DNA from 4 places in the Shimia sp. FJ5 genome. Region 1 is predicted to be linked to each of the others. Evidence: riboswitches for the same ligand, from Rfam matches in the RefSeq annotation. Region 1 holds a riboswitch; each other region holds the start of a gene.

Region 1 (7,753 bases):
GGCAGACGACCTAGCGCGACGAGACGTTCCACCGGCACGGGCCAGGCGATCTCGCGCGCTTGCGGCATCCAAGCGACGGCGCGGGCGCGGTCGGCTGTGGACATCGCGGCGAGGGAGCTTTGGCCCGATTGGATCGGCAGGAGGCCGAGGGCGGAGCGCATCAGGGTTGTTTTCCCGGCACCGTTGGGACCGATGAGGCCAACCAGTTCGCCTTCGCCAATCGTCATCGAGACGCCGGAAAAGACCGGACGGTTGCGTAGGGTCACGGCGAGATCGGTCAGGGAGAGGAGGGTCATGGCAGTTCCCTCCGGGTCTTGAAGATCAGGTGCAGGAAGAGCGGGGCCCCGATCAGGGCGGTGACGACACCGAGCTTGAGGTCGCGGTCAGGTAGGATCACGCGCACGGAGATATCGGCCATAAGGAGGAGCGCTGCGCCGCCGAGCGCCGAAGCCCAGAGCAGGCGCGAGGGTTGTGCGCCGACAAAGGGGCGCAGGATATGGGGCACGACGAGGCCGACGAAGCCGATGGAGCCCGCGACGGCCGTTGCGCCACCGACGATGGCGGCGGTGCCGAGCACCACGAGGAGGCGTAGGCGCGAGAGGCTCAGGCCGAGGGTTTCGGCGGCGTCTTCACCAAGGGTCAGGGCATCGAGGCCACGCGCCGTGCTTGCAAGGAGGCCTGCACCGATCACGATAAAGGGCAGGGCGAGCCAGAGGTGGGTCATGGAGCGGTCGGCGAGCGAGCCCATCATCCAGAACACGATGTCATTGGCGGCGAAGGGGTTGGGCGAGAGGTTCAGCACCAGCGAGGTCAGCGCGCCTGCCAACGCCGAGATGGCAATGCCCGCGAGGATCAGGGTCAGAGAGCCGCCGCGCGCCCCGGCGAGGCCCATGACGAGGAACACGCCCACGACTGCGCCAAGAAGCGCGGCCAGCGGTAGGCCAAGCGTGGCGGTCGCCGTGAGCCCGGCCTGAAGCGCGAGCACAGCGCCGAAAGCGGCAGAGCCAGAGACGCCGATCAGCCCCGGTTCCGCAAGGGGGTTGCGCAGATAGCCCTGAAGCGCGGCACCGGCCATGCCGAGGCCGCCGCCGATCAACGCTGCAAGCAGGGCACGGGGCAGGCGGATTTCGCGCATGACCATCGGCAACGGGCCGTCCGAGCCGGTCAGGAGCGCGGCGAGGCTCTGGAGGCCGCCGGTTTCGGCGGGGCCGATGGTCAGGGAAACGGCGAAGAGGACGGTGACGAGCGTGGCGAGGATCAGGAACAGGCGCATCAGTTGGCCTCTTCCAGAAGGGCGCGGCGCGCGGCAGAAAGATCGCGCACGGCGTCGAGCACATGGGGCGTGCCGCAGATCCAGTGGTTGTCGCCGACCTGTTCCCCGGCGACGGCCCCTTTGAGGGCGCGCAAGGCGGGGTGCGTGAGGATGTCCTCGGCGCGGGAATGGCCGTCATAGGCGGCGGCGGAGATGATGATATCGGGTTCGGCCATGACCAAGAGTTCTAACGGCATTGACCCGCCATAAGCAAAGCCTGCTTCGGTGGCGACATTGGTGAACCCTGCGGCCTTGAGCACTTGGCTTGGCAGCGAGTTCTCGCCCGGTGTCCAGCCATTGGCGTTGTAGATTGCGGCGCGGGGGCGGGGGCCTTCGGTTGCGCGCAGGGCGGCAAGCTCGGTTTCGAAAGACGAGCGCAGCGCGGCGGCGGCCTCTTCACGACCCAAGGCTGCGCCCATTTCCGTGATGCGGATCGACACCTCATCGAGGGTCAGGGCGGGGCGCATGATGTAGACGGGAATGCCAAGGCGGCGCAGCATGTTGACGGTCGCACGCGCAGTATAAGCGCCGGCGAGCACGAGGTCGGGATTGAGAAGGTAGACCTCCTCGGCACCGCCATAGTTGATCGGGTAGCGCGCGGCCTCTTCGGGCATGGCGGAGGCGCGTGGGTCACGGGCAATGTAGGAAACGGATTTGAGCTGATCCGGGGCGGCGAGCAGCATGGCGAGCTGATCTGTACACAGGTTCAGGGAGACGACGCGCCGGGGCGCATCGGCAAACGCCGCCGCGCTGGAAAGCACCAGCGCGGCGAGCAGGGATATGACCTTAGAAGGACGCACGGATACCGAAGTAAGCTGCGCGGCCTGGCGTGTTGAAGCCGCCTGCGGTCTCGTAGTCTTCGTCGAGCACGTTCTCGAGGCGCAGATATGCCTTGACCGTCTCGTTGATGTCATAGCCGACACCAAGGTTTACGAGCGTGTAGTCGCCGACCTTGTGGCCCGCGGGGGCGTAGATGCTTGGCGTGACGTCCGCGACGTGCTGCACCTCGGCGTTGCCGGTGAAGCCGTTGCCGAAGGTGGCGTCAAGGCCGAGGATCAGGTCATGCTTGGGAACGCGCGCGAGGGTCACGCCGGAGTTGTCGGCATCGGTAAAGGTATAGTTGCCGTAGAAGGACAGCATGTCGGAGATCACATAGGTGCCCGAAAGCTCGATCCCTTTGGAGGAGGTGGTGCCGGGCACCTGAGCATAGGCGCCGGGGATCGGGCCGAGCCAGCCATCGGGGTCGAAATACTCGATCAGGTCGTCGACATCGGTGCGGAAAGCGGTGACGCGGACCGTGTTGCCCGGGCCAAAGTCTTTCTCAAGGCCAAGCTCGAAGGAGCGGCTTTCTTCCGGTTTCAGGGCCGGGTTGCCCGATGCGCTATAGAGTTCATAGAGCGACGGCGCGCGGAAGCCGGTGCCATAGACCGCGCGCAGGCGCAGGTCGTCAGAGACGTGCCAGACAGCTGCAACGCGGCCCGTCGTGGCGCCGCCAAAGAGCGAGTGATCGTCTCGGCGCAGGGCGAGCGAAAGGTCGAGGTTCGCCATCGGCTGCACCATGAGTTCAGCAAAGGCCGAGTTGGTGTCGATGGTATTGACGGTGGTGGCCGGAACGGCGGTTGTCAGGCTCGCGGTTTCTTCGGTGTGATCGAGACCGAAGGTCAGGCCTGCATTGGCACCGAGGTCAACCGAACCGAGATAGGCGATCTGCTCGCGGTCGCCGAGGAAGCGGGTGGTGTAGATGCTTGCCGGATCGCGGCGGTCGGTCTTGTAGTAGGAATAGCTCAGTTCGTGAGTCACGGCGCCGGTCACGAACTCGGCAAAGACGCGCGCGCCTTTCTGGGTGCCGAGGTTGTTCGGGGTGCTGCCGTCGATTTCGACTTCGTAGTCGCGCCACAGCGCCGAGGCCCCGATGGTCAGGGTGTCGGTCAGGTCGAAGCGCGAATTGAAGTTCGCCATGGTCTGATCGAAGCCGTCCTTCTCGGGGTCGCCCGCGGTTGCGGAGATACCTTCGGTATGGAAACGCGACAGGGTGAAGGAGATTTCGGCGCGATCGTTCATGTAGGCGGTGGTGAAATCGCTCGACACGGTGCCGAAGCTGCCGACCTCACCGCCGACAGAGCCGGAGAAGCCAAGCTTGGTCGGGCGTTTGGAGGTGATGTTGATGACACCAGCGATGGCTTCGGAGCCGTGGATCGCCGATTGCGAGCCTTTGAGAACCTCGATGCGGCCGATGCCTGCGCTTGTCAGGCCACCGAAGTTGAAGGCGTTCTGGGTCGAGGTCGGATCGCTCACGTCGATGCCGTCGATGCGCACGCCGATATATTTGCTATCGAGGCCGCGCAGGCGGATCGTGGTGTTGGTGCCGACGCCACCGTTTGCCGAGAAGGACACGCCCGGTTCACGAGACAGGGTCTGGATCAGGGTTGTATCGGCATCTTCGAGGTCTTCCTCGTCGATGATTTCGACCGTCGCGCCGGTGCGGGCGGCCTCGATAGGGGCGAGGCTTGGGGAGAGGAGGATCTCGTCGAGGTCATAGACCTCTTCGGCCCATGCGGTTTGGGTTGTAAGGCCTGTGGCGAGGGCCGCGAGGGCGGCGGAGGCCAGGAGCGTCCGTTTCATGTGTCTGTCCTTCATTCGGGTGATGCCCGTTTGATGCAAGATGTCTTGAGGAAGGACGTGGCCCTCCCGCGACGGTGAGAAGTGCCACCACGACGGAAGGTCCGTTGTCTGAACGCGCCCCGCGTCCGGACAGGGTGAACATTCTGGCAGGTCTCCTGACTTGCGGGTCAAAGCTGGCTCGGGCCTTCCCATCCTCTCCTAAGGAGAACAGTGGCATTGTCCGAGGTCGCTCGCCGCTTACAGTTGCGGGGGCAGTCGAGGGTTTGCCGCGGGTCGCGGCGCACCTCGTTCCCTTTTCACGGGCTGCTGAACAGCCCGACCAGAACGAGAGGTGAATGGCCCGAGACGGGCTGCAAAGTCAATGCGGAATCGCGTTTCGCCAGACCTTTGCGGACAGGGCGCGTTGCAAAAAAGCAAGGGATGGGGCCTTTGACCCGCATCCCATCGCGATTTCAGGCGGCGCTCAGGCCCAGCTTTTCGAGGCAGGCACCGGTTTCCGCGCTCCAGCGTGCTTTCAGCGTGGCGTTGCTTTCGTGGCGCAGGCCCATCGCGGCGAGCATCTCTGCCTTTGTCGATTCCGCGGCGCCGAAAGAGGCGGCCACGCGCGGCATCCAATAGTCGACCGAGGCTTGCAGCGTGGTGCTCTCTTCGGTTTCAAGAAGTTTGGCGACGCCTTCTTCGGCGAGTTCCGCATGATGGCGTTCCACCGGTTGGATCGCGCGGAAGGCTTCGGCGAGCGGCTGATAGGAGACGCGGCACAGCTCGGTCAGTTGCACGGTGACAGCGCGGCCCATCAGCAGGTTCATCACCACCGCATCCGACCAGCCCGCGAGCGGGTAGTTGAACACTGCAAGGCGCATGTCCTGTTCGGTCCGCGTTGTGCCGATGTCGGCGTCGCGTGCGAGGCGCGCGGTCCACGGGTGATGCGTTGCGTAGCGGGCGGTATCGGCGCCGAACTCCCCCATGATCGAGAGCACCTTGTCGGCATTGTCGGTCTTTTCAAGCACGATGCGCGCGGCGGCGATGCGTTCTTTGATGCCCGGACCCTCGTTGATGATATCGGCAAAGCCCGCGGCCCCTGCGAGAGAGGAATCCACGAAGCTCGCCATCAGTTTCATCAACTCGCCCCGGTAGCGCGGCGGCACGTTCGAGGGGTTGGTGAGAACCCCGCCTTGGGCGAGGTAGTTTTCGATCGACATGTCGTCAGCCATGGCTCTGTCCTCCTTACTGGTCGTAGTCGATGACGAGCTTGTCCGTCACCGGGTAGGATTGGCAGGAGAGCACGTAGCCCTTTTCAACCTCGTAATCCTCGAGGGCGTGGTTGGTCATCATCTCGACCTCGCCCTCGATCACACGGCAGCGACAGGTCGAACAGACCCCGGCCTTACAGGCATAGGGCGCGTCCATGTTGTTCGAGAGCGCGGCATCGAGAATGGACATATCCTTGGGCATCTCGATGGTCTGGGTCGAGCCATCAAGGGTAATCGCGGCGCTGGCCTGATTGGCCCCGGCGGCGGCGTCCTTGGAGACGGCCTTGCGCTTGGCCCGGCCCGGTTGCGACGAGGCGAAAAGCTCGAACTTGATGCGGGAGTCGTCGAGGCCCGCATTGCGCAGGGCGGAGGCGATTCCGAGCATCATCGGTTCGGGGCCACAGATGAAGGCGGTGTCAACGTGGTCGATGTCGATCCAGCCGGTCTTGAACAGGTCGGCGCATTTCTCTTCGGTCACGAGACCGGTGAAGAGGTCGATTTCCTGGGCGTCGGATTCGAGGACGTGGATGACGTTGAACCGGCCCATATGGGTGTTCTTGAGGTCTTCGATCTCTTCGCGGAACATGATCGTGTTCACCGCCTTGTTGGCGTAGACGAGGGTGAAGGTCGATCTCGGCTCGAGCGTGAGGGTGGTCTTGATAAGCGAGAGCACCGGGGTGATGCCGGAGCCACCGGCAAAGCCGAGATATTGTTTCTCCTGCGCGGCGTCGAGCGGGGTAAAGAAGCCGCCCATCGGGGGCATGGCCTCGATCCGGTCGCCGATCTTGAGGTCTTCATTGGCCCAGGTCGAGAAGGCGCCGCCATCGACGCGCTTGATGCCGACCTGAAGGATGCCTTCGCCTTTGCCGGCGCAAATCGAATAGGAGCGGCGCAGTTCTTCGCCGTCGAAATCGCGGCGGAAGGTCAGGTATTGGCCTTGGGTGAAGTCGAATTCGGTCGCCGCGCCATTGGTCGGCTTGAGGGTCACGACAACGGCGTCGCGGATCGTCTTGTGGATGTCGGTGACTTCCAGTTCATGGAAACGTGCCATCGGGTCTCCTCCCTATATGCACTTGAAATATTCAAACGGCTCGAGACAGTCCTTGCAGCGCCATTGCGCCTTGCAGGGGGTCGATCCGAATTGGCTCAGCTTCTCGATATGATCACCACCGCAGCGCGGGCAGCGGGCGGGCGTGCCTTTGGCCTGGGGCGGGGCGATGCCGTATTCCTCGAGCGCGGCGCGGGCCTTTTCGGACATCCAGTCCGTGGTCCAGGCGGGGCTCAGCTGTTGTTTGAGCTCGATCTTGTTCAGCCCGTGGTCGCGCAGGCAGGTCTCGATATCGACATTGATCATCGAGGTCGCGGGGCAGCCGGAATAGGTCGGCGTGACCGAGACGACGCAGGTTTCGCCATGAAAGGCGACATCGCGGATGATGCCGAGATCGACCAATGTGATGACCGGGATCTCGGGGTCGGGAATGGCTCCGAGCCACTCCCAGACCTGTTCGATGCTTGGCTGGGTCATGTCCTTGCTCCTTGGGCGGCGGGGGCGCGGTGCCTACCAGGTGTTGCCCGGATAGGCGCGCTGCAGCCATTGCATCGTCGTCAGAAGATGCCCGAGATGTTCGGTATGGCTCTGGCCCGTGCGTCCGCCTTTGTGGGCGAAACGGCTTTCGGGAATGGTCAGCGTGGCCTCGGTCAGCACACGAGTGACAAGCGCGTCATATTCGTCGCGCAGGGTCGCGGGATCGGGGGCGACACCGGCCTCGGCCATGGCGGTATCGACCGCATCGCTTTCGAACATCTCGCCGACATAGGGCCAGAGGTAGTCAAGCGCGGCCTGCATGCGGGCATGGCTTTCCTCGGTGCCGTCGCCAAGGCCGACGACGGTATCGGCGGAGCGTTCCACGTGATAGGCGACCTCTTTCGACGCCTTGGCCGCGATGGCGGCAACGGTCTCGTCCGTCGAGCCGAGCAGGCGGGCGAGGTAGACCGACTGGAACGCATCAAAGAGGAACTGGCGCATCAGGGTCTGGCCGAAGTCGCCATTGGGCAGTTCGGTCAAGAGCACGTTGCGGAAATCCCAAGCGTCGCGCAGGAAGGCGAGATCGTCCGCCGTCTTGCCTTCTCCCTGCACCTCGGCGGCATAGCCGAGCCACATCTGGGTCTGGCCGATGAGATCAAGCGCGGTATTGGCGAGCGCGATGTCTTCTTCGAGCACCGGCGCATGGCCACACCATTCGGACACACGATGCCCGAGGATCAACGCGTTGTCGCCCTGCCGCAGCAGGAATTCCAGAAGGAGGTTCTTATCGACAGCCATCACATGTGCCCCACTTCGTCGGGAATGTCGAAGAAGGTCGGGTGGCGATAGACCTTGCTCTCGGAGGGCTCAAAGAGCGGGCCCTTTTCGCCCGGCACGGTGGCCGCGATATGGCGAGCCTCGACGACCCAGATCGAGACGCCTTCGTTGCGACGGGTATAGACGTCGCGGGCGTTCTTGATCGCCATCTCGGCGTCGGGTGCGTGCAGCGAGCCGACGTGGCGGTGGCTCATCCCGTGTTGGCCA
Region 2 (7,753 bases), on a different contig from region 1:
GCTCTGATATGGCGGCGGCGCTGGGCTATAGCCCTGACCGCATCTACATGGCGACCTTCTTCTGCGGCTCTGCCCTCTCCGGGCTGGCGGGCGCGGTCCTAGCCCCTCTGGTCGGCCTCGTCCCGACATCGGGCGGGGCCTATATCGCCAAGGCCTTCATCACGGTGATCGCGGGTGGCCCCTCCCTCATCGCGGGACTCTTCTCGAGCGCGGGCATCTTCGGTGTCGTGAACCAAGTCTTCACCTTCGCCGTCTCTCCGGTCATCGGCGAAGTCGCCCTTCTCGTGGCCGCCGTCGTCCTTCTGCGTCTTCTGCCGCAGGGCATTACCGGCAAATTCTTCAAGGGGAAGCTGTGATGCAAGGGAGCCTTTCAAGAGACGCCATTACGACCATCCTCGTCACCGCGGTCCTGATCTGGGTCATGCCGTTCCTCATCGGCACCTATACGCTGACCGTCCTGATCGTCTACGGAATGCTCGGGCTGAGCCTCGGGTTGATTTGGGGCTTCGGCGGAATCCTCTGCTTTGGTCAGGCTGCCTTCTTCGGTCTGGGTGCCTATACCTATGCCATCGCCGCGATCAATATAGGGGAAAGCACGCTTCCGATGATCCTCGCCGTACTCGTGCCCGGGCTCTTTGCGGCGCTTCTCGGAGCGATGATGTTCTATGGACGGCTGAACGACGTTTACCTTGGCGTCATTACGCTGGTGGTCACGCTGATCCTTTTCAAGTTCATCAACTCGACCGCGGGACCGCAATACGTGATCGGCAACGCGCGTCTTGGTGGGTTCAACGGCATCCCCGGCTTCCAGACCCTGAACATTCCCGGTCGCCCGGAGGACTACATCTGGGGCGATAGCTATTTCTATGTCTGTGCAATCCTGCTCGGTCTGGTGTTCTTCCTCGTATCCGCCCTGCTGCGATCGAGCTTCGGCCGCATCGCCGTTGGCATCCGCGAGAACGAAACCCGCATGTCCCTCATGGGATATGACGTGCGCATTCGCAAAACCGTTCTCTTCGCCACCGGCGCAGCCATCGCGGGACTGGCGGGCGCGCTTTTCGCCAACTGGGCCGAGATCGTCACCCCGAGCCTGTTTTCCCTCGGCCAATCCGCCGAGATCATCATCTGGTGCATCGTCGGCGGGCTTGGCACGCGCTTTGGCCCGATCCTTGGTGCCGCCGGGCTGGCCTACCTGAAATTCCTCTTGGGGCAACAATCCATGATCGACAACACGCTGATCACCGGTCTGATCCTCGTCCTTTTCGTTCTTTTCCTGCCCAAGGGTGTCGTCCCGGCGCTGGTGGGTCTTTGGAAAGTAAGCTTTGGCCGCCGCCCCCTGGGCCGCATCCACCAGCAACGCCGCATGAGAAACAGGGAGCTTCAGAATGGCTGAAACTGTTCTCGAAACCCATGGCCTCACGATGCGCTTTGGTGGCGTGGTCGCATCCAACAATGTTGATTTTAAACTCCGCGCGCGGGAGTTGCGCTGTCTGATCGGCCCGAACGGAGCCGGGAAATCCACCTTCTTCAAATGCGTCACCGGATTACAGACCCCAACCGAGGGCGAAGTCTACATGCGCGGCATCGAAACGACCCAATGGATGCCGCATCAGATCGCCTCGCTCGGCGTCGGCATCAAGACACAGACGCCGAACGTGATGGATAGCCTGAGCGTGTTCGAAAACATCTGGCTCGCCGCGCGCAGGTTTCATGATGTGCAAGACGCTAACCGGAAGACGCAGGAAATCATTGATCGCCTCGCGCTTGGATCAATCGCGCGGGACGATCTTGGGCGTCTCGCCCACGGCGAACGGCAGCGGGTCGAGCTTGGCCTCGTGGCGGTCGGCGATCCGTGGCTGGTGTTGCTCGACGAACCTGCTGCGGGGATGAGCGCCGAGGACGTGGAACGTATGACGGCCATCATCCACGAACTCAACAAGACCGCGGCGATCATCATTGTCGAGCATGACATGCAGTTCATTCGCTCGATTGCCGAGATGGTGACGGTTTTCCACCAGGGAGAAGTGTTGATGGAAGATCACGTAGACCGCGTCATGTCGGACCCCACGGTTCGCAATGTCTATCTTGGAAAGAAGGCCTGAGATGACGGAAGACGCGACAGAGATTCTAAAGGTCAAAAGCCTCTCCGGCGGCTATGGCAAAGTGCCGATCCTGCACGGGATCGACTTCGCCGTCGGCGAAAACGAGGTGGTGGGCATCCTTGGCCACAACGGCATGGGCAAGACCACCCTGTTGAAGACGCTCATGGGTTTTCTGCCCGCAGGGTCCGGGGCGATCCGGTTCCACTCCACTGACATCACCGGGATGTCGCCTTTTGAAAGGGCGGGTCTTGGTCTTGGCTATGTACCGCAGGGGCGGGGTATCTTCCCTCAGCTTTCGGTGCGCGACAATCTGCGCTTTGCTTGGCACGAGTATGGAGGTGCCCTCTCAGGGGGCGAGCAACAACTGCTCGCGCTCGCCCGCTGCCTGATGGGCGATCCGGATTTCCTCTTGTTGGACGAGCCGACCGAAGGCATTCAGCCCTCGATCATCGAGGAGATGGGCGAAACCCTCCTTGCGCTGCGCAAGAGCCGTGGCCTTTCCATCCTTCTCGTTGAACAGAACTTCGATTTTATCGCTGACCTTTCTGACCGCGTGCTCGTTCTCGAGCGTGGCCGTATCACCGGCGCGTTGAGCAAGGCCGATCTCTCGGATCAAGCCAAGGTCGATCAGTTCCTCGGCTTCGGCGCCGCGCGATCCACCCGTGGCCAGGCGGGGGGCTCTCAGAAAATCAAGCCTACTCCGACAACACATTCTCAATATCAGGCGGCACAAGCGACCGAGCCGGCTGCCGCAACTGTGGTGACCAACATGACCATTAGACGACCGACCCTCTCGCAGATGCGCGACATGTCCAGCCGGTTCGGAATGAACCTCTCGGATGCAGACCTCGAGGAATACCGCGAGATCATCGAACCCTACATGCAGGCCTATGACCGGCTCGACGCGATGCCGGATTACCTGCCCGAGGTCCGTTACCCTCGCAGCCCCGGTCATTTTCCGAACCCATCGGAGAACCCCCTCAATGCCTGGTATGTAAAGACCGAAGTACGGGGCGCTCCGGATGGCAAACTGCTCGGCAAACGCATTGCGCTAAAGGATACGATCTGCCTCGCGGGGGTGCCGATGATGAACGGTTCCTCCATCATGGAAGGCTATACGCCCGAAATCGACGCCACCATCGTCACCCGGATGCTCGACGCCGGGGCAGTCATCGCAGGCAAGGCACATTGCGAGAATTTCTGCCTCTCGGGTGGGTCTCACACCAACGCCAAAGGCCCGATCCATAATCCGTGGAAGCGTGGTTACATGGCGGGCGGTTCTTCTGGTGGATCTGCCGCGCTCGTCGCGTCGGGCGAGGTCGACATGGCCATTGCCGGTGATCAGGGTGGCTCGATCCGCATTCCGGCTTCGAATTGCGGCGTCTACGGCATGAAACCCACCCATGGCCTCGTCCCTTACACTGGTGCGATGCCGATTGAGCAAACCATTGACCACCTCGGCCCGGTCACCAACACGGTTGCCGATAATGCGCTCCTGCTCGAAGTGCTTGCCGGTGAGGACGGTCTTGACCCGCGCCAGTACAAACCCACGCTCTATAGCTATACCGAGGCGCTGGGACGTGGAGCGCATGGGTTGCGTATTGGTATCCTCAAGGAAGGGTTCGCCCACGACAACTCGGAGTCCGACGTGGATGCCAAGGTCATGCAGGCAGCTGACCGCTTTCGCGAGCTGGGCGCGCGCATTGAGGAGGTGTCGATTCCAGAACACTATACCGCCATGGATGCCTGGACAGCGATCACACTTGAGGGGCTTCAGGACGGGATGATGTGGGGCAATTCGACGGGCACCAACTACAAAGGTCTGTTCCTGCCCTCCATGACCGATCACATGTCGCAATGGCAGGGCCGCGCGGATGAGCTTAGCCACTCTCTGAAAGCCTGTATGTTCGTCGGGGAATATTTCCAGCGCCAGTATCGGGGGCGCTTCTACGGCAAGGGGCAGAACATTATGCGGCTTTGCAACGAACGCTATATGGCTGCGCTCAAGCAATACGACCTTCTGCTGATGCCGACTTTGCCGATCAAGCCGCAGCCGCATCCGCCCGCCGATTGCTCGCTAAGCCTATATGTGCAGCGCGCTTTTGAAATGGTCGCCAACACCGCACCGTTCAACGGTGGCCTACCTGCTATGAGCATCCCCTGCGGCCTGAGCGAGGGGTTGCCTATCGGCATGATGTTGGTCGGTCCACACTATGGCGAAATGAAGATCTACCAAGCAGCGGATGCCTTCGAAAAATCGGGCGATTGGCGCAGCATGTAAGGGAGGATCGACATGTCCATCTTAAACGAAAGTCTGGCGACGCGCATCTCTGATTGGTCATCAGAGAGCGGGGCGGCGGTGCACAGCATCGCTCCCCAAGACGGGCAGTCCTATGTCAGTGGTCCGGCGACCCCGCCATTGGCCTATATAACCATCCCGCAGCTCTTGCGGGATGCGGTTTCTAGGTTCGGCCCCCGCGATGCCATCGTGTTCTGCGAACAGGGGATCCGGCTAAGCTATTACGATCTCGACCGCGCCGTGGATGAGTTGGCCTCCGGGCTGCTCGCGCTCGGTCTTGAAAAGGGCGACCGGGTCGGGATCTGGTCTCCCAACCGCTTTGAGTGGGTGTTGACGCAGTTCGCGACTGCCCGTGTCGGCCTTGTCCTTGTGAACATCAACCCGGCCTATCGCCTGGGGGAGTTGGAATACGCTTTGAATAAGGTGGCCTGCAAAGCCCTTATTGCGGCCAAGTCCTTCAAGACGTCCGACTATGCCGGTATGATCCGCAAGCTCGTCCCTGAATTGGCGACCTGCACACCAGGGCGTCTGCGTTCCGCGACACTGCCGCATTTGAGAAATGTCATCATCATGGATGACGCCCCAGGTGCCGGAGCCTACTCTTTCGAGGATTTGAGGAAACTAGGCGGCCCGGCTCAGCAGCTCCGCATCCCCGAAATCGACAAGACGCTCGACCCCGATGATGCGATAAACATTCAATTCACGTCTGGCACGACTGGGATGCCGAAGGGTGCGACGCTGTCGCACTACAACATCGTCAACAACGCTCGCTACGTGACAGACCGTATTCGCCTCTCCGAGGCGGATCGGCTCGCGATTCCAGTGCCGCTCTATCATTGCTTTGGGATGGTGATGGGCGTCCTTGGCGCGGTCAGCAAAGGAGCCACCATGGTCTTCCCGAGCGAAGGGTTTGATGCGGCGCAGACGCTTGATGCGCTGTCCAAGGAGCGTTGTACGGCGGTCTATGGGGTGCCGACCATGTTCGTGGCGATGCTAGAAGACCTCGATCATACTCCACGCGATCTTTCCAATCTGCGCACAGGCATCATGGCGGGCGCGCCATGCCCTGTCGAAGTGATGCAGCGCGTGAATTCTGAAATGAACATGGATGAGGTGACGATCTGCTATGGCATGACGGAAACCGCGCCCGTTTCGTTTCAGAGCTTCGTGGATGATCCGACAGAGAAGCGCTGCGAGACTGTTGGGCGCGTGCATCCCCACCTCGAGGTCAAGATCGTCGATCCGGAGGGCCGGATTGTCCCAGTCGGCACCCAGGGCGAACTTTGCACCCGTGGCTATTCGGTCATGAAGGGCTACTGGGAAGATGCGGACAAAACCGGCGAGAGCATCGTGGACGGTTGGATGCATACCGGTGACCTCGCCGTGTTCGACGAAGAGGGCTTCTGCTCCATCGTCGGCCGCGTGAAAGACATGATCATTCGGGGCGGAGAGAACATCTACCCGCGCGAGATCGAAGAATACTTGATGCGGCACCCGAAGGTGAGTGATGTGCAGGTCTTCGGGATTCCCGATGAGAAATTTGGCGAGGAAGTCTGCGCTTGGGCGATTGCGAAGCCCGGCACCGATTTGAGCGAAGAGGAACTTCGCGAGGCGTTGAAGGGGCAAGTTGCGCACTACAAGGTTCCGCGGCACTTTCGCATCGTTGACGAGATCCCCATGACGATCACCGGCAAACCTCAGAAATACATAATGCGCGACATGATGGCCGATCTTCTCTCGGCCGAGATGCAATAGGTGCTGCGAACACCTGCGCAGGCCGAATGATCGAACATCCCAAGAGGGAGGGTGCCCGCTTTCGTGAGGTGAAAGTGCTCTGATCTACGTCAGCGCAGAAAGAAATTTGCGCCGGGCGCCCTCCATATATTGACACCAACCCGCCATCACCCCCTATATGGTGTTGCTTCGGTTCCTTCGATTCTGATCGGAGGCTAAGAGGGAAGACGGTTCAAAGCCGGCACTGCCCCCGCAACTGTAAGTGGAGAGCGCGGTTGAATACGCCACTGAAAGTACGCTTTCGGGAAGGCCAGCCAAGCATAAATCCACGAGTCAGGAGACCTGCCGCAAGCACGACTTGATGACCACGAACGGAGGGTTCGGGGGCGTGCATTGGGCGGATGCCCGGCACTGCGTCCTCGACTCGTACAAAAAAGAGAGAGAGGACAGATGAGCATCATTGTGTATTCCAAACCCGCATGTGTGCAGTGCACCGCAACCACCCGCGCGCTGGATGCCAAAGGGGTCTCCTACGATGTTGTCGATCTGACGCAGGATGACGCCGCGATGACGCATGTCACCGAACTGGGATATCGACAGGCGCCAGTCGTCGTCGCGGGCGGTGATCATTGGTCCGGGTTTCGTCCCGACATGATCGCGCGTTTGGCCTAGGGGGTGTCTGAGCGGCCACCGATGCTTGTTTACTATTCTTCGGCATCGGGAAATACCCACAGGTTCGTGTCGCAGCTTGAGTGGCCAGCCCTACGTATTCCGGTCGAGGTAGAGGCCTCGCTACAGGAACCCACTTTGCCTTATGTGCTGATCTGCCCGACCTATGCGGATGGAGAGGGGCGTGGTGCAGTGCCCAAACAAGTGATCCGGTTCCTGAATGACCCGCAGCGACGCGGCCTGCTTGTCGGGGTGATCGGCAGCGGAAACAGAAATTTCGGTGCGACCTACGCCCTTGCGGGTCGCATCATCTCACAGAAATGCAATGTGCCTCAGCTATACAGTTTTGAGTTGGCGGGCACGCAAACCGACATTGCCCGCGTGCGCGCTGGGCTCGTGACGCTAGGGGAAGAACTATGCTCGACAGCGATCTGAACACGCTGGACTACCACGCGCTGAATGCGATGCTGAACCTCTATGACTCAGAGGGAAATATTCGCTTTGACGCGGATCGATTGGCCGCACGACAGTACTTTCTCCAGCATGTGAATCAGAACACCGTTTTCTTCCATTCTTTGGATGAGAAACTCGGCTATCTGGTGGATGAAGGATACTACGAAGCGGCGGTGCTGGATCAGTATTCCAAGAACTTCATGCGCAAAATCTGGGAGGCCGCGTTTGCCCGCAGGTTTCGCTTTCCGACCTTTCTCGGCGCGTTCAAATACTACACCTCCTACACGCTAAAGACCCGGGACGGGCAGCGTTTCCTTGAGCGCTATGAAGACCGGGTGGTCATGACCGCGTTGGCGTTGGCGCGCGGTGATGAGGATCTTGCCATGTCGTTCATGGATGAGATCCTTTCCGGGCGCTTTCAGCCTGCCACCCCTACCTTCTTGAACGCAGGCAAGGCATCGCGCGGCGAGCTGATTTCATGTTTCCTTCTGCGGCT
Region 3 (7,753 bases), on a different contig from region 1:
TCCAGCATCTCGTTGTCCTGCCAGAGCGCAGAGGAGAAAGAGGAAGATGAGATCATTTTTCTACTCCGCGGCCAGAGCATTAGAATGCAGGCGTTCGGCCAACGTTGTGCAATACCAATCGACAAACTGTAGAACGCCGGATTCCTGAATTGCGGAATAGGGACCGGGAACATAGGCCGGGCTATCGATGCCTTGTTGGTTATCCTCGACCACCTGACGGTCCTCGTCATTCGTCGCTTGCCAGACCTCGGTGAGCCGTTTCAGATCGTAGTCCACATCTTCGACTGCGTCCTTGTGGACCAACCATTTGGTCGTGACTTCAGTTTCCGTGGGGCTAATCGGGGTCACGCGGAAAACGATGGAATGGTCGGCAAGGAAGTGGTTCCAGGTTGTCGGGTAGTGGAACTTCAACAAAGAGCCTGCATCCGCGAAAGGCGCGCGTCCAAGCCAGCGACGTACGGCCGACTTCCCATCCATTGTATAGCTTTCAGCGCCTTCCTTTAGGGGCATGCGTGCCAAGCGGAACTGGCCGTCGTCGTGCATGTAGAACTGCGACGGTAGACCCACGGCCTCGCAACGATCAAAGTGGGTCTTTAGGTGCGGCGGTGTCGCACCCTCTTCAATCCCTGTGATAGTGGGATCATCCGGGAAGGTGCGGCAAAGGGCAGGGTGATTGCCGCCGCAATGATAACATTCTCGGTTGTTTTCCCAGACCAGTTTCCAGTTGCCCTTTTCAATGATTGAGCTTTCATGAGCGACCTTAGCGTTGGCAAGATCGTGCGGTTCAAGATAAGGGCGCGCGATCTCGGCGAAGGTGTCGAAATCAGGTGCCTCATCTGCAAGGCAGATATAGACCAACCCGGCCAGTTCACGGCAATGCACTGTCTTCAACCCATGCTGGCTCGGGTCGAAATCAGAACCCATATCTCGGGCCCAGAGCAAGGAGCCGTCGAGTTCGTAGGTCCATTGGTGATACGGGCAGACCAGTTTGGGAGCGTTGCCTTTGCGCGCTTTGCAGATCACTGAGCCGCGGTGTCGGCAGGTGTTGTGAAAGGCCCTGACCTCATTGTCCGCACCGCGCACGATGATCACTCTGTAGGCACCCACTTTGTGCGTTACATAGCTGCCCGGCTTCTCCAATTCGCAGGCAGGAATGACAAACAGCCAATCGCGATAGTGGATGTTTTCGAGGTCTAGTTGGAAGATGTCCGGGTCGATATAGAACGCCTGTTCAAGGGAATGGCCCGGCCTGCGCCGCGCAAGAAGCTCGGTTGCTGAATTCATTTCTGGCTCTCCTGCCGCGCCCCGCGGCGATTTCTGGGCGGATGACAGGGAGACGCCATTCGGTGGCGTGAGGACGCCGCCCGAAACAGGTGCCCCCACCGCCACCCGCGGTTTGACATATGCATGAGGCTGGTTTCCGGACTTGGAAGGGGCTTACGCCCGGTTGCGACACCTTCCCGGAATCCTCGTTCCAGTGGTTGACTGTCGAAACCTGACCTTCGTTACCGTTGCGGGGGCAGTACCGGAATTGCACCGGTTTCCCAATTCTCTGCCGTTTCCAACGAAACAGCAGCACCTCATTTTTTCAGAGTGGTCCGAGGGCGGGCCCATTGCTGAAATGCAAGCGACATCTTCAGGTTCAAAAGCGCACTGATGCCCGGAAATTGCCTTGCGGCGAAAGTGATCACCTACGCAGCGCTGGAAGTCGCATGTTGAAATGGCGATTCAGTGGGGGGAGGGAAGTCTGGGTGAGATTGCCCGCGACCTTCGGGGTCTCGTGACATCTCCCGGAGGTGACAGCCGAGCAAGATGAGCGCGGGCCAGAGCATGTAAGCTTCGATTTCGAGGTTCTCGCCAAAAGAAAGTAGAACAAGGGTCATGAGAATACCGAGTGGCAGACGGCCCCTTGGATTGCGGGCGCCGTCCGTAAGCACAACGGCGAGGTGGGCCAATAGCGGAACCAACAAGGCGAGGAAGCCCACGAGACCCTTGACGAAGAGCAAGCCAAACCATGTGTGGTGGCTGCCGATTGGCATGTATTCCACGAGATGCGGTCCCGGTTGAACGGTGCCGTGACCAAACCAAACGGCATCGGTCTCCCATCTTTCGCGCGCAATGCGTTGAAGCGTTTCTCGCACGCGCGTGCTATCGGCGCGCGCTGCCTTGAAGCCATGTATGCCGGCCTTTCCAAGATCAAGCGCTGTCGCACCCCAAGTGGCGAAGCTTGCCGTGACAGCTGATAGGGCCAGCCAGGCCCAGCTCTTGATGACGAGTGGCAGCAACCTTGGTCCGAATGTGCAACAGACCAGACCAACGAGCCCCATACGTGATTTTGAGGCAAGGATCATTAGAACCCCAGCGCCTAGCCCCGCCAGCATCCAGCCGCGATGCCTCTCTTCAAGGGCGAAGAGGACCGACAATACGCCGAGCAGTGCCGCGAAAGGCGACCATGGTGCGTAGAACTGCCAGCGAGGTGTCCAGCTCGCAGGGTCGAAGGTAAATAGGTAGACCGAGAAATACTCCGGCCCCGGTCCACCGACCGCCTTCAGCGGCGAGGTGAAAATTCGCTCGGGCAAACCGAGGTAAGGGGCAAGCAGCAAGATCGGTGCGATGAGCAAGGTCCAGAGACCAAGCACGCATTGCGCGCGTATCAGGAGCTCGCGTCGGATGGGCAACACCGCTCCAACCAAGGGAAACAGGGCAAGGAGTGCCCAACCCTTGGCCCAACCAATACTCGATTTGATCGTCTTCTTCAGCCCCAAGCCCCAGTCGATATGACCGATCCATAGGGCGATCAGCATGACACTCATTCCGATGATCCAGAGCCAGACGATCCAGGGCACTGGACCGGTCGGCCATAGATCGCGACGGATGGCTTTGCCGAGGTAGAGGGATAGCGCCGCTAGTCCCGCAAGCACCCAAGCGAGGACTGGCCCGACCACGTAGAGTGCCCCGAAGGCATAGAACACCCAAGTGAGTGTCAAGCTATGCCATATGAGGGACTCGGCAGGATTGCGCGGTCGGAGCGGATGCATCACCGTTCCTTCGGCGTATTCAGCAGGCGGGAAACGAGCGGTTGGCGCACCCAAGCGAGAAACAGCCCCATGCACAACATGAAGGTGGCCGCGATCCCCGCAGCCAGAGCGAGTTTGCGTCTCGGAGACGAAGGGTGTTCGGGGCGGGACGGGTTCTCAAGGACCTGAATCAAAGGATAGGACGCATAGACGTCGGTTTTGGTCGATTGAGTGCGGGCAATGGCCGAGGCAAATACCGCTTCGGCAACAGCGAAATCGCGCTGCCGATCTTCTAGTTCGGCTGCCAAACTTGCTAAGGCCGTTAGCCGATCTTCTTCCTCGTCAACGCGTTCTGCCATAGCCATATGTTGACGGGCGAGGCCGGCGCGGTGGGCGTTCTCGCGCACGAGTTCGCTCAGAAGCGCGGCCCGCTGTCCTTCCGGCGCTCTGTCGAGATGTGGTAGGTCTTCCATCGTCAACCCAGTGACCGCCGCGGCCCTGGTACGCGCGGCATTTGTCGCCGCGTCATAGGCGTCTTGCGCTTTCAGGCGGGTTGGATGGCGCGCGCCAAACGTGGTCGCGGCTTGTGCAAGGACAGCGGCATGAATGGACACCTCTTTCAACAGTTCAAGATAGGGGGCGTCAGCATAGAGCTTAAGCGTCATCGCTGCGGACTCGGGTGGCAGGTTGAGCGCGGTTTCCAGAGCGCTGACCTTCACAGCCTGATGCTCCAGTTCGTTCTCCAGAGAGCTCAGTTCCTGCTTTAGGCGATCGTGGGCCGCAAGTTGCGCGCGGTACTGATCCGCGTTGGTGAGGCCACTTCGGGCCTGCAGTTCGTTGATCGCGGCGCGCGTGTCACGCACGGACTGGGTATAATCTTCGATCGCTGAATTGCCGCTTTTCTCGCGCGTGGCGAGTTCATCAGAGCGCAGCTGATCGATCTCGTCAAAGAACGCTGCGATGAGTGCGTTTCCATAGAGTTGTGCGGCCTCGGGATCCCCGCCTTTGACCTCGATGTGAATAAGGCTGGTTTGATCGACCAGTGTGACTCTTGGCCTTTCTAGTTCGTGATGGCTTAGGCCAAGGCTTGCCGCCGCCGTTTCCAGAATGCGATCTGCGCCGATCAGGCGTTTGTAGGTCTCAGTCGGGCTGACAGAGCCGTTCGAGAAGGCGGAATTGGCGTAGGACGAAGCGTGGCCAATCTCGTTGAGATTGACCGAAGCGGATGCACCGGATCCAGGTAGGATCAGGGAAGCGTGGGAACTGAACTTGAGCGGCGCCGTCGCAAGGTATCCCATGATCGGCGCCCAAAGAGCGCTGGCCCCGAGAAAAAACACTGCTGCATACCGCGGCAGGCGGCCAGCGTCCGAAAGCCGTCCCCCCGTTAGGATGCGACGCCAACTTAGCGAGCGCAAAGGGCGGCGACAAATGGACAGCCACCGCAGTGGGTTTGTGGAGCTGACGGTTTCGATATGATCCGGGGAAGTCATGCAAGAGTCCTCTTTATGGTTAAGAGAACTACGCTGAACACGGGCTTCAAGTCATTCGGCCAAGGGGATACGTCACCGCGCGAAAGACGAGATGGCTACCCCTTCGGATAGCAGGCAGCTTAGAGCAAGCCTTCTTCCTGAGCCATCAAGGCCGCTTGGGTCCGGTTATTGGTGCCGAGTTTGCGGTAGAGCGTTTTCACATGCAGTTTTACCGTCGGTTCGGAAAGGTCGAGGTCGCGGGCAATTTCCTTGTTGGATTTGCCTTCGGTCAGTCCGCGCAGCACCTGTTTCTCACGGGGCGTAAGTTTACGGGCGAGCGGATGCTGGGATTCGGGTTCTTCAGAGGTCATGAACCCGGCAGGCAAGTATTGCTCACCCATCGCCATGAAGCGAATGGCGTTTACAAGAGAGCGGGCAGGAAGCGTTTTGGGTACGAAACCCGCAGCTCCGAGATCAAGTGCTCTTTCTGCAAGCGATCGCGTCGCTTCTCCCGTGAAAAGGGCGACCCGCTCGGTGTTGTCCATGGCGATGGCCATTTCGAGGCCTTTGAGACCGTTCATACCGGGCATCTTGAGATCGAGCAGGACAAGATCAAAGGGGCCTTCCGCCTTGATGATCTTCGCGGCGGTGTTGAAATCCGGCGCCGTCGTGACTTCGATTCCACCTGCTGCCTTAATATAAGCGACCAACGTATCGAGAACCAACTCGTGATCATCTGCAATCAATATCTTCACGGGGTTACTCCGAGTTAACTTACGCACCTGATACTGGGAGATTGCGGCGGATTGAAGATCAGGATCCTGCGTTTTACCTATCCTTGCGTATAGATACATCTCCCTCCGGGATCATCATAATGCCCTATGGGATGAGCTTTCAACCACCCGCGTCAAGAACTGTCCCTTCGCCCGGCTATCGCCAAGTCGCAGGGACAATCATGGTTACCGGACACTGCTTAACTGACATGTGCCGGAGATCACGCCATGCATTTCGAACCCGCCAGACATCTATACTACGGCTCTGTCGCTGCGACCCCGCATACCCTGCCGACATGCAGAATCCTGGGGCAGCGCGTTGTGAGTGCGTCTGCGGATCGCGTTGTGCGCACCTTGCTGTCTCCTGGGCGCCGAAGCGTCTTTTTTCTCAACGCACATTGCGCGAATATCCGCGCAGAAGACCCAGCCTATGCCGCTGCCATGGCGCGTGCGGATTTGGTCTTGCCTGATGGGATTGGTGTCGAACTTGCGGCACGGATGCAGGGAGAGCAAATCGCCGAAAACCTGAACGGGACGGATTTCACGCCGCGCCTTCTGCGACAGGCCGCGGAGTGGGGGTTATCGGTCTTTCTTCTTGGTGGTAAGCCCGGTACTGCAAGGGCCGCATCGGCGCGCCTTTGCCTCGACATTCCTGGTTTGCAAGTTGCAGGAACGCGGGACGGATATGGCGATGTGGCGCGTCCTCTCGATGTGATCGAAGAGATCAATGCGTCGGGTGCGGATATCGTGCTCGTTGCGATGGGAGTCCCGCGTCAGGAACTTTGGATCGATGCACATCGACAGTTGATCGATGCTCCATTGGTTCTCGGCGTTGGCGCGCTTTTTGATTTCCTTGCCGGCAATGTGAGACGGGCTCCGCACTGGTTGCGCAAGCGGCGGATGGAATGGGTATGGCGGCTCGCGATGGAGCCGCGCCGCATGGCCAAACGCTATCTTGTCGGAAATGCCACTTTCCTGATGCGGGCCTCCGTTCATGCGGCACGGCAGATGGATTCGCAACGTTGCTTGGATATTGTGATCGCAAGCCTAGGTTTGGCGGTGTTGGGCCTTCCCATGCTGACATTGGCCGCGTTGATCCGGCTCGACAGCAAGGGCCCGGCCTTGTTCAAGCAGATACGCGTTGGCAAGGACGGCCGCACGTTTGGTGTCTACAAGTTTCGCTCGATGCATGTGGACGCAGAGGCGCGCCGCGCGGCTCTACTCGCGAAATCTGATCGCGAAGGGGTGTGCTTTAAATCTCGAAATGACCCGCGTGTCACACGGATCGGAAAGTACCTGCGCCGTCTTTCGCTTGATGAATTGCCTCAGCTTCTCAACGTGTTGAGGGGTGAGATGTCTGTGGTTGGGCCACGCCCCGCGTTGCAGGAAGAGGTCGATAAGTACCCGTCCCGCGCCATGGGCCGTCTTGCAGTGAAGCCCGGTATCACCGGTTTGTGGCAAGTGTCTGGGCGGGCGGATATCGGTTTTGACAAGATGATCGACCTCGATCTCGCCTATGTGCGCGCGCGTTCCACGCTACTCAACTTAATCCTGATTGCTCTGACCTTCCGCGCCGTTTTCTCGGGGCGTGGAGCCTACTAATTCCGAATGAGAGGAAAAACGTTATGAAACCTGTAAGAAAAGCCGTCTTCCCCGTCGCTGGTATGGGAACCCGTTTTCTGCCTGCGACAAAGACAGTTCCGAAGGAAATGCTACCGCTCGTGGATCGGCCCTTGATCCAGTATGCGGTGGACGAGGCGCGTGCCGCTGGAATCGAGGAATTCATCTTTATCACGTCGCCGGGCAAGACGGCGCTCGAGAACTATTTCGGGGCAGCGCCCGCCTTGGAGCGTACCTTGTCGGAGAAAGGCAAGACGGGACCACTCGAAGCGCTTCGCCCGTCGCATGTCGCGGAAGGCGCGGTGAGCTTTGTGCGCCAGGAAAATCCCAAAGGGTTGGGGCATGCAGTGCTATTGGCGCGGCGACTCGTTGGTGATGAACCTTTTGCCGTAATCCTGCCAGATGATCTGATCCGCGCCCGCACGCCGGCTCTCAAACAGATGGTCGAGGCCCATTCAAAGAACCGCGGCCATATGATTGCGACGGAAAGCGTATGCGATGATCGGATCAGCTCCTATGGGGTTGTCGATATTGAGCGCCGCGAGGGTGCGGTGCAAATCTTGCGCGGGCTGGTGGAAAAACCGCGCCCAGAAGAAGCCCCGTCGCAGTCCGGTGTCGTGGGGCGCTATATCCTCGAGCCGAGTATTTTTGAGCGGCTCGCGGTGCAAGGTCCGGGTGCGGGTGGCGAAATCCAACTGACCGACGCAATTGCGGCGGATATCGCGGAAACGGGTGTCAACGGTTTCGAGTTCGACGGGGAGCGCTTCGATTGTGGGTCCGTTTCCGGTTTCTTGAATGCCACGATTGCCTACGCTCTTGATCGTCCCGACCTGATCGACAATCTGCAAGGCTTCTTGCGAGGGCGCGCGACCGG
Region 4 (7,753 bases), 660 kb from region 1:
GAAGCGCTTGGCCTGCCGGTGCGCCGCGGGTCGCGTCGCGCGGCGCGGCCTTTCGATTGGAGCGCGCCAGAGACATGGCCTGCCGCGCTTGAAGGCGTGTCCTCTGTCTATATCTCGTATTTCCCTGATATCGCCGTGCCCGGCGCGGTGGAGGCCGTTTCAGCCCTTGTTGATCTGGCGCGTGCCTCGGGCGTTGAAAAGCTTGTCCTGCTGACTGGACGGGGCGAGCACCATGCACAGCGCGCGGAAGAGGTGGTGCGCGGCTCTGGTCTGCGCTTTACCATCGTGCGCGCGGCCTGGTTCGCTCAGAACTTCTCGGAAGGGGCTTTGCATGCGCCGGTGATGGCAGGCGTGGTCCCGATGCCGGGTGGCGAGGTGCAGGAACCGATTGTCGATGTCGACGATATCGCCGATGTGGCGGTCGCGGCGCTGACCGAACCGGGCCATGACGGCGCGCTTTATGAAGTGACCGGTCCGCGCCTGATGACCTTTGCCGAGATGGCCGAAGCGCTTTCAAAGGCCAGCGGTCGGTCGATCGCACATGCGCCGATTTCGTTTGAGGATTTCCATGCGGCTTTGCTCGAAGCGCAGGGCGAGATGATCGCCGATGTGCTGACGGGGATCGCGCGGGAAACGTTGGACGGACGCAACGCCTATGTGACCGACGGTGTGCAGCGCGCCCTGGGCCGAGCGCCGCGTGACTTCCTCACCTTTGCAGAAACCGCCGCACAGAGCGGCGCCTGGGCCGATGCGGCCTGAACCAGATCAGCTATTGAAAGGATAAACACATGACACTCTTTCAGAAACTCATCCTCGGGGTCGCAGGCCTCACAGGGCTTGGGATCGGCCTTGCCATCACCTTTGTTCCACAGGCCTTCTATGCCGGTTACGGGATCGAGATCAGCCAAAATCCGGCCGCTCTTAGCGAGTTGCGCGCGCCCGGTGCCAACCTTGCCGCTCTTGGCGCCTTGGTCTTTGTGGGCGCCATCCGGCCCGGCCTCGCGCATTTGTCCGCCGCGCTTGGGACGCTTGTCTATTTTGCTTTCGTCTTCGGGCGTCTGGTCAGCATTGTGCTTGACGGCTGGCCCGGCGATGCGATCGCCAGTGTTCTTGGTCTTGAAGTCCTCATCGGTGCGCTGTGCCTCGTGGTATGGCGGCAGATCGCACGAGGCGCGACCGCGCTTCGGCAGACCACCGCACTGCATGGGTGACGGTGCGAGACCGGGGCGGGGCCGCTTGGATGGCCTCGCCCCACGCCTCTGGTCTGAGGCTGCCTGATGCGGCGCTGCGCCTGTGTCGCATGGGCTCTGCTTTTGCTGGACACAGCGCGGTTTTTCTGCGACGACGCAAGGGATGGTGTCCGGCCTTGCGTGGCCGGCTGAAAAGGGAATGTGGTGCGGGCCTTGGCCCAAGTCCACGACTGCCCCCGCAACTGTGAGCGGTGAGCGACCCCGAGACACGCCACTGAACCCAGACCCGCAATGCGGGCGGTTCGGGAAGGTTCGGGAGAGCAACGACCCGCAAGTCAGGAGACCTGCCATCTCCGGCGTGCTTCGCGCGCTGCAGTCACTTTAACCCTGGCGGGGTGCCACGGGCCGGAGAGACCGGGATGGACGCTATATACGTCACGCGATCGCCGCTGCGCCGCTTACCCTCGCTTCTTGCGCGGAGGGCGCGATGCTTCTGAAACGGACGATTTCTCAACTTGATATTGGCTATGTGTGCCCGGATCGGGCGACCGAGCTTGGCCAGCTCGGATATATGCAGTGGCTTGGGGCGCTGAAGCCGATGGCGCATTATCGCGAAGAGGCGATGCAGGCCTATACCGCTGCAATGCCGTTCATTGCCACATCCCCCGCCATTGCGGTTTTTTGCGATCTGCTTCTGGCGTCGATGCGGGTGCCGATTGAGCCATTGCCCTTGGCGCTGCCGCGCAAGCTTCGGCGCGGTGGGGCTCGGGCGCGGCGCGCGGCAACGTGACGGCATGAGACGCTTTCCCCCTGAACGGATCGTGTGCCTGACAGAGGAAACGGTCGAGACGCTTTATCTTCTTGGTGCGGAAGATCGGATCGTTGGCGTGTCGGGCTATGCGGTGCGCCCCAAGCGGGTGCGGGCCGAGAAGCCTCGGGTTTCGGCGTTTACCTCGGCGGATATCCCCAAGATTCTCGCGCTTGAGCCTGACCTTGTGTTGACCTTTTCAGACTTGCAGGCCGATATCGCCGCGGCCTTGTTGCGCGAAGGCGTCACGGTGATGGGCTATAATCAGCGCGACGTTGCCGGGATCCTTGCGATGATCCGACACCTGGGCGCGATGGTGGGGCAGAGCAAGCGCGCGGCGCGACTTGTGCATCACTATGAGCAGAGGTTGGCGAAACTCGAAGCGAAGGCAGAGGGGCGGGCCCGTCCGACGGTCTATTTCGAGGAATGGGATGAACCGATGATCACCGGTATCGGCTGGGTTTCCGAGTTGATCGAGATTGCGGGCGGGCGCGAGGCATTCCCAGAGCTTGCAGGCAAGGACAAGGCCAAAGACCGTTTCGTAACCTCTCAACAGGTGATCGCAGCCGCGCCTGACGTGATCCTAGCGTCTTGGTGCGGCAAGAAAGTCCGGCCTGAGAAAATCGCGGCGCGCGCCGGATGGGACAGCATTCCCGCGGTGCGGGAGGGGCGGATTGTCGAGATCAAATCGCCCTTGATCCTACAGCCCGGTCCTGCCGCATTGACCGATGGGTTGGACGCGATCGCCGCGGCATTGGCCTAGCGCTTTGGCTAGAGAAAAGGCCGACCCCTCGGAGGGATCGGCCTTTGGTAGCTTCATGCGGCCTCGGGGAGGCGCGGCGATCAGACGAAGAGGAAATCGTCCTCAGTATAGCCGTTCACACCGTCGCGCACGTCGGTATACGCCACACCCTCGAGCAGGATCGAGTTGTCCCCGTCCACGATCTTGGCAAAGCCGCCCTCGTCGACAAGGTGGTTGGCGATCAGGTCAGTGTAGTCGGTGATCTCGGTCACGCCGGACAGGTCGACCTTTTCGAGGTTGGCAGCGGCAAAGTCGCGGATGATGTCGTGCCCGAAGCCATCGTCAAAGACGAAGGTATCGGCCATTTCGCCGCCCGTCAGGGTATCGTTGCCGATTCCACCGTTGAGAATATCGCGGCCCTTGCTGCCAAAGAGCCTATCATAGCCGTTGCCGCCGAGGATCGTGTCATCGCCGCGACCGCCGAACAGGCGATCTCCGCCAATACCGCCTTCGATCAGGTCAGCGCCGCCATGACCATAGATCCGGTCGTTGTCGCCTTCGCCATAGAGGTCATCGTGGCCGTTGCCGCCATAGATGGTGTCGTTGCCGTCGCCGCCATAGGCCACATCGCCGTTTTTCATACCGCGCAGGGTGTCGTCGCCTTCGCCGCCTTCGAGCCGGTCAAAGCCGTCTCCGCCGATAAGGCTGTCGATGCCGTTGTTGCCGAGCAGGGTATCGTCTCCAACGTCACCGGTGAGGGTATCGTTGCCAGCGCCGCCCTGAAGCTCGTTGTCGGCGGCGTTGCCGACGATTTCGTCATTGCCGCTGCCGCCGATGGCGTTCTCAATCAGCGAGCGGGCGTCGCCCTCGTATTGCAGGGCGTTGAAGATGCTGCCGCGTGCGGTTTCGGAGCCGATGTCATACTTGTCCAGTTCGGCGAGCTGGGTCTGGTCGAAGACCGAGTGCTGGCCGGGGCGCAGGTCGATTTCGAGGTCGCTCGAATAGGCGGAGAGATCGTAGGTGTCGGTGCCGCCACCGTCCCAGATCGTCGCAAAAATCACGTTGCCACCCGCGTCGATGGCCACCTGGCCATTCACCAGCGTGTCGCCGGAACCGGGGTTCCATTTGTAGACGGTATCGCCGGAGTTGGTCGTGAAATCGGCACCATACATATATTGCAGCGCGGCGATATCGGCCATCATCCAGGTCTGGGCATAGCCCCAAGTTTCGTTGGTGTAGCCACCGCCAGTATATGCCCCGACATAGGAGGCATAGGTCATGATCGAGTATTCCATCGAGTCATAGGCATAGGGAAGGTCGGTGAACTCCCAGTAGGAGTGACCGTGGCTCAGGCCAAGCGCGTGGCCAAGCTCGTGGATATGGGTCGCCCAGGCGTAGTTGCCCGCTTGCGGCGTGTGGTAGATGTTGTTGCTATATGGGCCGAACCAGACGTCGCCGTTGTCATCAGAGCCGTTCGTCTCGTCATTGCCCGGGAAGTCGCCGACTCGTGCGGTCGGGACAAGGTAGGAGGTCGTGTTGGCGATGCGAATATGTTCGCGGGAAGAAAAAGACGAATCCGGAGTGGTGTCCAGGTCGATGCCCAGATTTGTGAACCCTTCCACGGAGAAGCCGGCGGAAGCGGCGCTATTGGTGCCGTTATCCGCATCGAGGGCGAATTGTACGGCCAGTTTCTGCTGGTTGGTCACATCGACATGGTTTGCGGGCAGATCGGTGAGCCCATCGGAGCTGAAATAGCTGTAGACCGAACCGTCGGTCGTGAAGGAATACTCGATCGTGGCGTCGCTCCAACGCTGGTTGGTCAAGACGCCGTCGATGAAATCATCGCCGCTCTGGGTGACGAGGGTTGTGCTATTACCAATGCCGCTCATACTCGTGATCTTTCCGTCTGGTATGCTCGAGGCGGGAAATGACTCGGGCAAATATCAAGGTCAAATGTTCAGATCGTCTACGTGCAATCTTTGAGGGAATGCCGATCTCGCTATGCGTCTTCTATCTTGTGCCAAGGGATTCGAGTCAACCCGCGTTTACCTTTGGTTTACCTCCTTTCGGAGGGGCATGGCGTCGCATGTGTTGGGCCGTCGAAACCATCTGCCTTCGACCCCTGAGATCGCATGAAAACCGGTGTCCTATGGGGGAAGGTGTCTGGGTTTGCGAGAGGGGGAACAGGGCCGTCAAAAAACTTTCGCATCGCGCGGGATATGCGCTTGACGCGCCCTCTGCCTCAGCCTAAACACCGCCTCACGCTCGGGCCAAGCCCCGGGCGGACAGTGAGCGGTTGTAGCTCAGTTGGTTAGAGTACCGGCCTGTCACGCCGGGGGTCGCGGGTTCGAGCCCCGTCAACCGCGCCACCACTGTCCGTCCAGCACCCGAAGCGTATGCGCGGTTGTAGCTCAGTTGGTTAGAGTACCGGCCTGTCACGCCGGGGGTCGCGGGTTCGAGCCCCGTCAACCGCGCCACTTCTTCCCTGAAAGGTCAGAAAAGTATGTTGGCATGGATCGACAGGCTTCGTTGGCGCGATGTGACGCTTGTGGCGTTGTTGTTGGGGTTGGCGCCGTTCCTGCCTGAGCCGCACCTATGGGAAAAGCTCAAGATGCTCGGGGCCGGCACATTGGTGCGCCCGCTCGATTGGTTCGACCTCGCGATGCATGGTGCCCCGGTTCTTGTTCTTGCGATCAAGGGGCTGCGTTCTGGTAGGTCCGGCTAAAGATTGGCGGTGGGTGCGCGCTACGCGATTGCGTCCTGTCTATTGAGCGCCCGCAAATCGATTGCGGACGCTCAAATAAGGTTACCCCTTGCTCAGTTCGTCCAAGATCCGCGCCCAGGACCGCGTGCCTTTGTGGAAGCTTTCGAGGTCGTATTTCTCGTTCGGGGAGTGGATTTGGTCGTCGTCGCGGCCAAAACCGATGAGCATCGAGTCCATGCCGAGGATTTCTTTGAAATAGCCCGCGATCGGGATCGAGCCGCCACAGCCGACATAGGCCGCCGGGCGCGGCCATTCATCGGAAAGCGCCTTGCGCGCCTTCTCGAAGGCGGGATCGTCGATGGACATTTGCGAGGCGGGCGCGCCCTTGTCGGTGCGGTATTCGACGGTGAACCCCTCGGGGAGGTTGTCTTCGAGGTAGCTTCGGAAGGCCTTGCGGATCTTATCGGGGTCTTGTTGGCCAACGAGGCGGAAAGAGACCTTGGCCGAGGCTTCTGATGGCAGCACGGTCTTGAAGCCGTCGCCAGTATAACCGCCCCAGATCCCGTTCACATCGCAGGTTGGGCGCGACCAGATCATCTCGAGCGGGGTGCGATCTTGTTCGCCTGCGGGCGACTTCAGACCGACATCGCCGAGAAAACTCTCGTGGTCGAAATTGAGGCCCTGCCACTGGGCGCGAATCTCGTCGGCCAGCTCGGGCACGTCATCATAGAAGCCGGGCAGGGTAATGGCGCCGGTCTCGTCATGCAGCCCGGCGAGGATTTTCGTCAGAACGCGGATCGGATTCATGGCAATGCCGCCATACATGCCCGAATGGAGATCGCGGGAGGGGCCAGTGATGGTAAAGTCCTCACCGAGAAGGCCACGCAGCTGTGTCGTGATCGCGGGCACAGAGCTTTCGAAGAGGCCCGTATCGCAAATCAGAGCGATATCGGCGCCGAGTTCCTTGGCGTTTTCCTCCATGAAGGGGACAAGGGAGGGCGAGCCTGATTCTTCTTCTCCTTCGAAAAAGAAAGTAATTTTGCAGGGCAATTTGCCGTGCACCGCGATCCAAGCGCGGCAGGCTTCGACGAATGTCATCAGCTGGCCCTTGTCGTCGGAGGATCCACGGCCACGGATCACTTTTCCTTTAGGCGTGTCCTCGATTGCGGGCTCAAACGGCGGGGTATCCCAAAGCTCGAGAGGATCGACGGGTTGCACATCATAGTGGCCATAGAAAAGAAGGTGTGGCCCGTCGCCATCGACATGGCCCACGACCATGGGATGGCCGGGCGTGGGGCGTTTTTCAGCCGAAATTCCAAGCGCTTGCAGTTCTGACACAAGCCAATCCGCAGCTTTGTCGCAATCCTCTTTATAGGCCGGATCGGTCGAAACCGAGGGAATCCGCAGCAAATCGAGCAGCCGCTCGGTAGCGGCGTCTAGATCGGAATCAATACGGGACAGAACAGTGTCGAGAGACATGCGGATTTCTCCTTGCGCGTTCGGGTGGGAATGTGATTTGGGAGGGAGCCTAACAGCGATCGCAGGACTGTCCAGCGGGCTTGACCGAGATCAATGTTAAAGGTGCTACGAAATGTAACGTATTGCTCGATGGACGCGCGCGATATATCCATTCATGAACGTGAATAAATGTGGCATCTCCGACCCGCGCAAGCGAATGCCAGTTAAGATCGGGAGAACACCTTTGGATTATAATGCCAAGCTCGATGACGCTCTGAACCGCCTTCATGAAGAGGGCCGGTACCGGACGTTTATCGATATCGAACGCGAAAAAGGTAACTTCCCGCATGCTGTCTGGACCCGTCCGGACGGGGAAAAACAGCCGATCACCGTGTGGTGCGGCAATGACTATCTCGGCATGGGTCAGCATCCCGTTGTCCTCGCCGCGATGCATGAAGCCGTGGATGCGACGGGCGCCGGGTCGGGCGGGACGCGCAACATCTCGGGTACGACCGTTTATCACAAGCGCCTCGAGGCAGAGCTTGCCGATCTCCACCAGAAAGAAGCGGCGCTTCTCTTTACTTCGGCCTACATCGCCAATGACGCGACGCTTTCGACCCTGCCGAAACTTTTCCCCGGTCTTATCATCTATTCTGACGAGTTGAACCACGCCTCGATGATCGAAGGCGTGCGCCGCAATGGCGGGGCCAAGCGCATCTTCCGCCACAACGACGTGCAGCATCTGCGCGAACTGCTCGAGGCGGATGATCCGGCGGCGCCGAAGCTCATCGCCTTTGAATCGGTCTATTCGATGGACGGCGATTTCGGCCCGATCGAGGCGATTCTCGATC

Evidence for each region. Region 1 has a riboswitch for cobalamin ahead of R1W01_RS00730 (TonB-dependent receptor plug domain-containing protein). Riboswitches for the same ligand answer to the same signal wherever they lie in the genome.
Region 2: it holds a riboswitch for cobalamin, as region 1 does, so the genes downstream of both, nrdH (glutaredoxin-like protein NrdH) here and R1W01_RS00730 (TonB-dependent receptor plug domain-containing protein) in region 1, are expected to answer to the same signal.
Region 3: it holds a riboswitch for cobalamin, as region 1 does, so the genes downstream of both, R1W01_RS15005 (aromatic ring-hydroxylating oxygenase subunit alpha) here and R1W01_RS00730 (TonB-dependent receptor plug domain-containing protein) in region 1, are expected to answer to the same signal.
Region 4: it holds a riboswitch for cobalamin, as region 1 does, so the genes downstream of both, R1W01_RS04040 (hypothetical protein) here and R1W01_RS00730 (TonB-dependent receptor plug domain-containing protein) in region 1, are expected to answer to the same signal.

What each region holds. Positions count from the first base shown of each region.
Region 1 is NZ_JAWJUV010000001.1:128,610-136,362, forward strand. It holds gene R1W01_RS00715 (ABC transporter ATP-binding protein) at 1-296, opposite strand, end outside; gene R1W01_RS00720 (FecCD family ABC transporter permease) at 293-1,273, opposite strand; gene R1W01_RS00725 (ABC transporter substrate-binding protein) at 1,273-2,112, opposite strand; gene R1W01_RS00730 (TonB-dependent receptor plug domain-containing protein) at 2,099-3,934, opposite strand; cobalamin riboswitch at 4,062-4,273, opposite strand; gene R1W01_RS00735 (Phenylacetic acid catabolic protein) at 4,387-5,145, opposite strand; gene R1W01_RS00740 (2Fe-2S iron-sulfur cluster-binding protein) at 5,159-6,235, opposite strand; gene paaD (1,2-phenylacetyl-CoA epoxidase subunit PaaD) at 6,248-6,709, opposite strand; gene paaC (1,2-phenylacetyl-CoA epoxidase subunit PaaC) at 6,743-7,507, opposite strand; gene paaB (1,2-phenylacetyl-CoA epoxidase subunit PaaB) at 7,507-7,753, opposite strand, start outside.
Region 2 is NZ_JAWJUV010000004.1:400,929-408,681, forward strand. It holds gene R1W01_RS14955 (branched-chain amino acid ABC transporter permease) at 1-356, shown strand, start outside; gene R1W01_RS14960 (branched-chain amino acid ABC transporter permease) at 356-1,393, shown strand; gene R1W01_RS14965 (ABC transporter ATP-binding protein) at 1,386-2,102, shown strand; gene R1W01_RS14970 (amidase) at 2,104-4,383, shown strand; gene R1W01_RS14975 (AMP-binding protein) at 4,396-6,156, shown strand; cobalamin riboswitch at 6,309-6,500, shown strand; gene nrdH (glutaredoxin-like protein NrdH) at 6,586-6,807, shown strand; gene nrdI (class Ib ribonucleoside-diphosphate reductase assembly flavoprotein NrdI) at 6,829-7,239, shown strand; gene nrdE (class 1b ribonucleoside-diphosphate reductase subunit alpha) at 7,221-7,753, shown strand, end outside.
Region 3 is NZ_JAWJUV010000004.1:412,335-420,087, forward strand. It holds gene R1W01_RS15000 (hybrid-cluster NAD(P)-dependent oxidoreductase) at 1-56, opposite strand, end outside; gene R1W01_RS15005 (aromatic ring-hydroxylating oxygenase subunit alpha) at 61-1,284, opposite strand; cobalamin riboswitch at 1,394-1,598, opposite strand; gene R1W01_RS15010 (O-antigen ligase domain-containing protein) at 1,692-3,038, opposite strand; gene R1W01_RS15015 (GumC family protein) at 3,038-4,315, opposite strand; gene R1W01_RS15020 (response regulator transcription factor) at 4,627-5,241, opposite strand; gene R1W01_RS15025 (sugar transferase) at 5,722-6,861, shown strand; gene R1W01_RS15030 (UTP--glucose-1-phosphate uridylyltransferase) at 6,885-7,753, shown strand, end outside.
Region 4 is NZ_JAWJUV010000001.1:790,286-798,038, forward strand. It holds gene R1W01_RS04030 (NAD(P)H-binding protein) at 1-759, shown strand, start outside; gene R1W01_RS04035 (DUF4345 domain-containing protein) at 789-1,211, shown strand; cobalamin riboswitch at 1,338-1,557, shown strand; gene R1W01_RS04040 (hypothetical protein) at 1,678-1,980, shown strand; gene R1W01_RS04045 (cobalamin-binding protein) at 1,985-2,761, shown strand; gene R1W01_RS04050 (M10 family metallopeptidase) at 2,842-4,629, opposite strand; tRNA gene R1W01_RS04055 (tRNA-Asp) at 5,033-5,109, shown strand; tRNA gene R1W01_RS04060 (tRNA-Asp) at 5,141-5,217, shown strand; gene R1W01_RS04065 (RND transporter) at 5,244-5,465, shown strand; gene R1W01_RS04070 (M20/M25/M40 family metallo-hydrolase) at 5,547-6,923, opposite strand; gene hemA (5-aminolevulinate synthase) at 7,147-7,753, shown strand, end outside.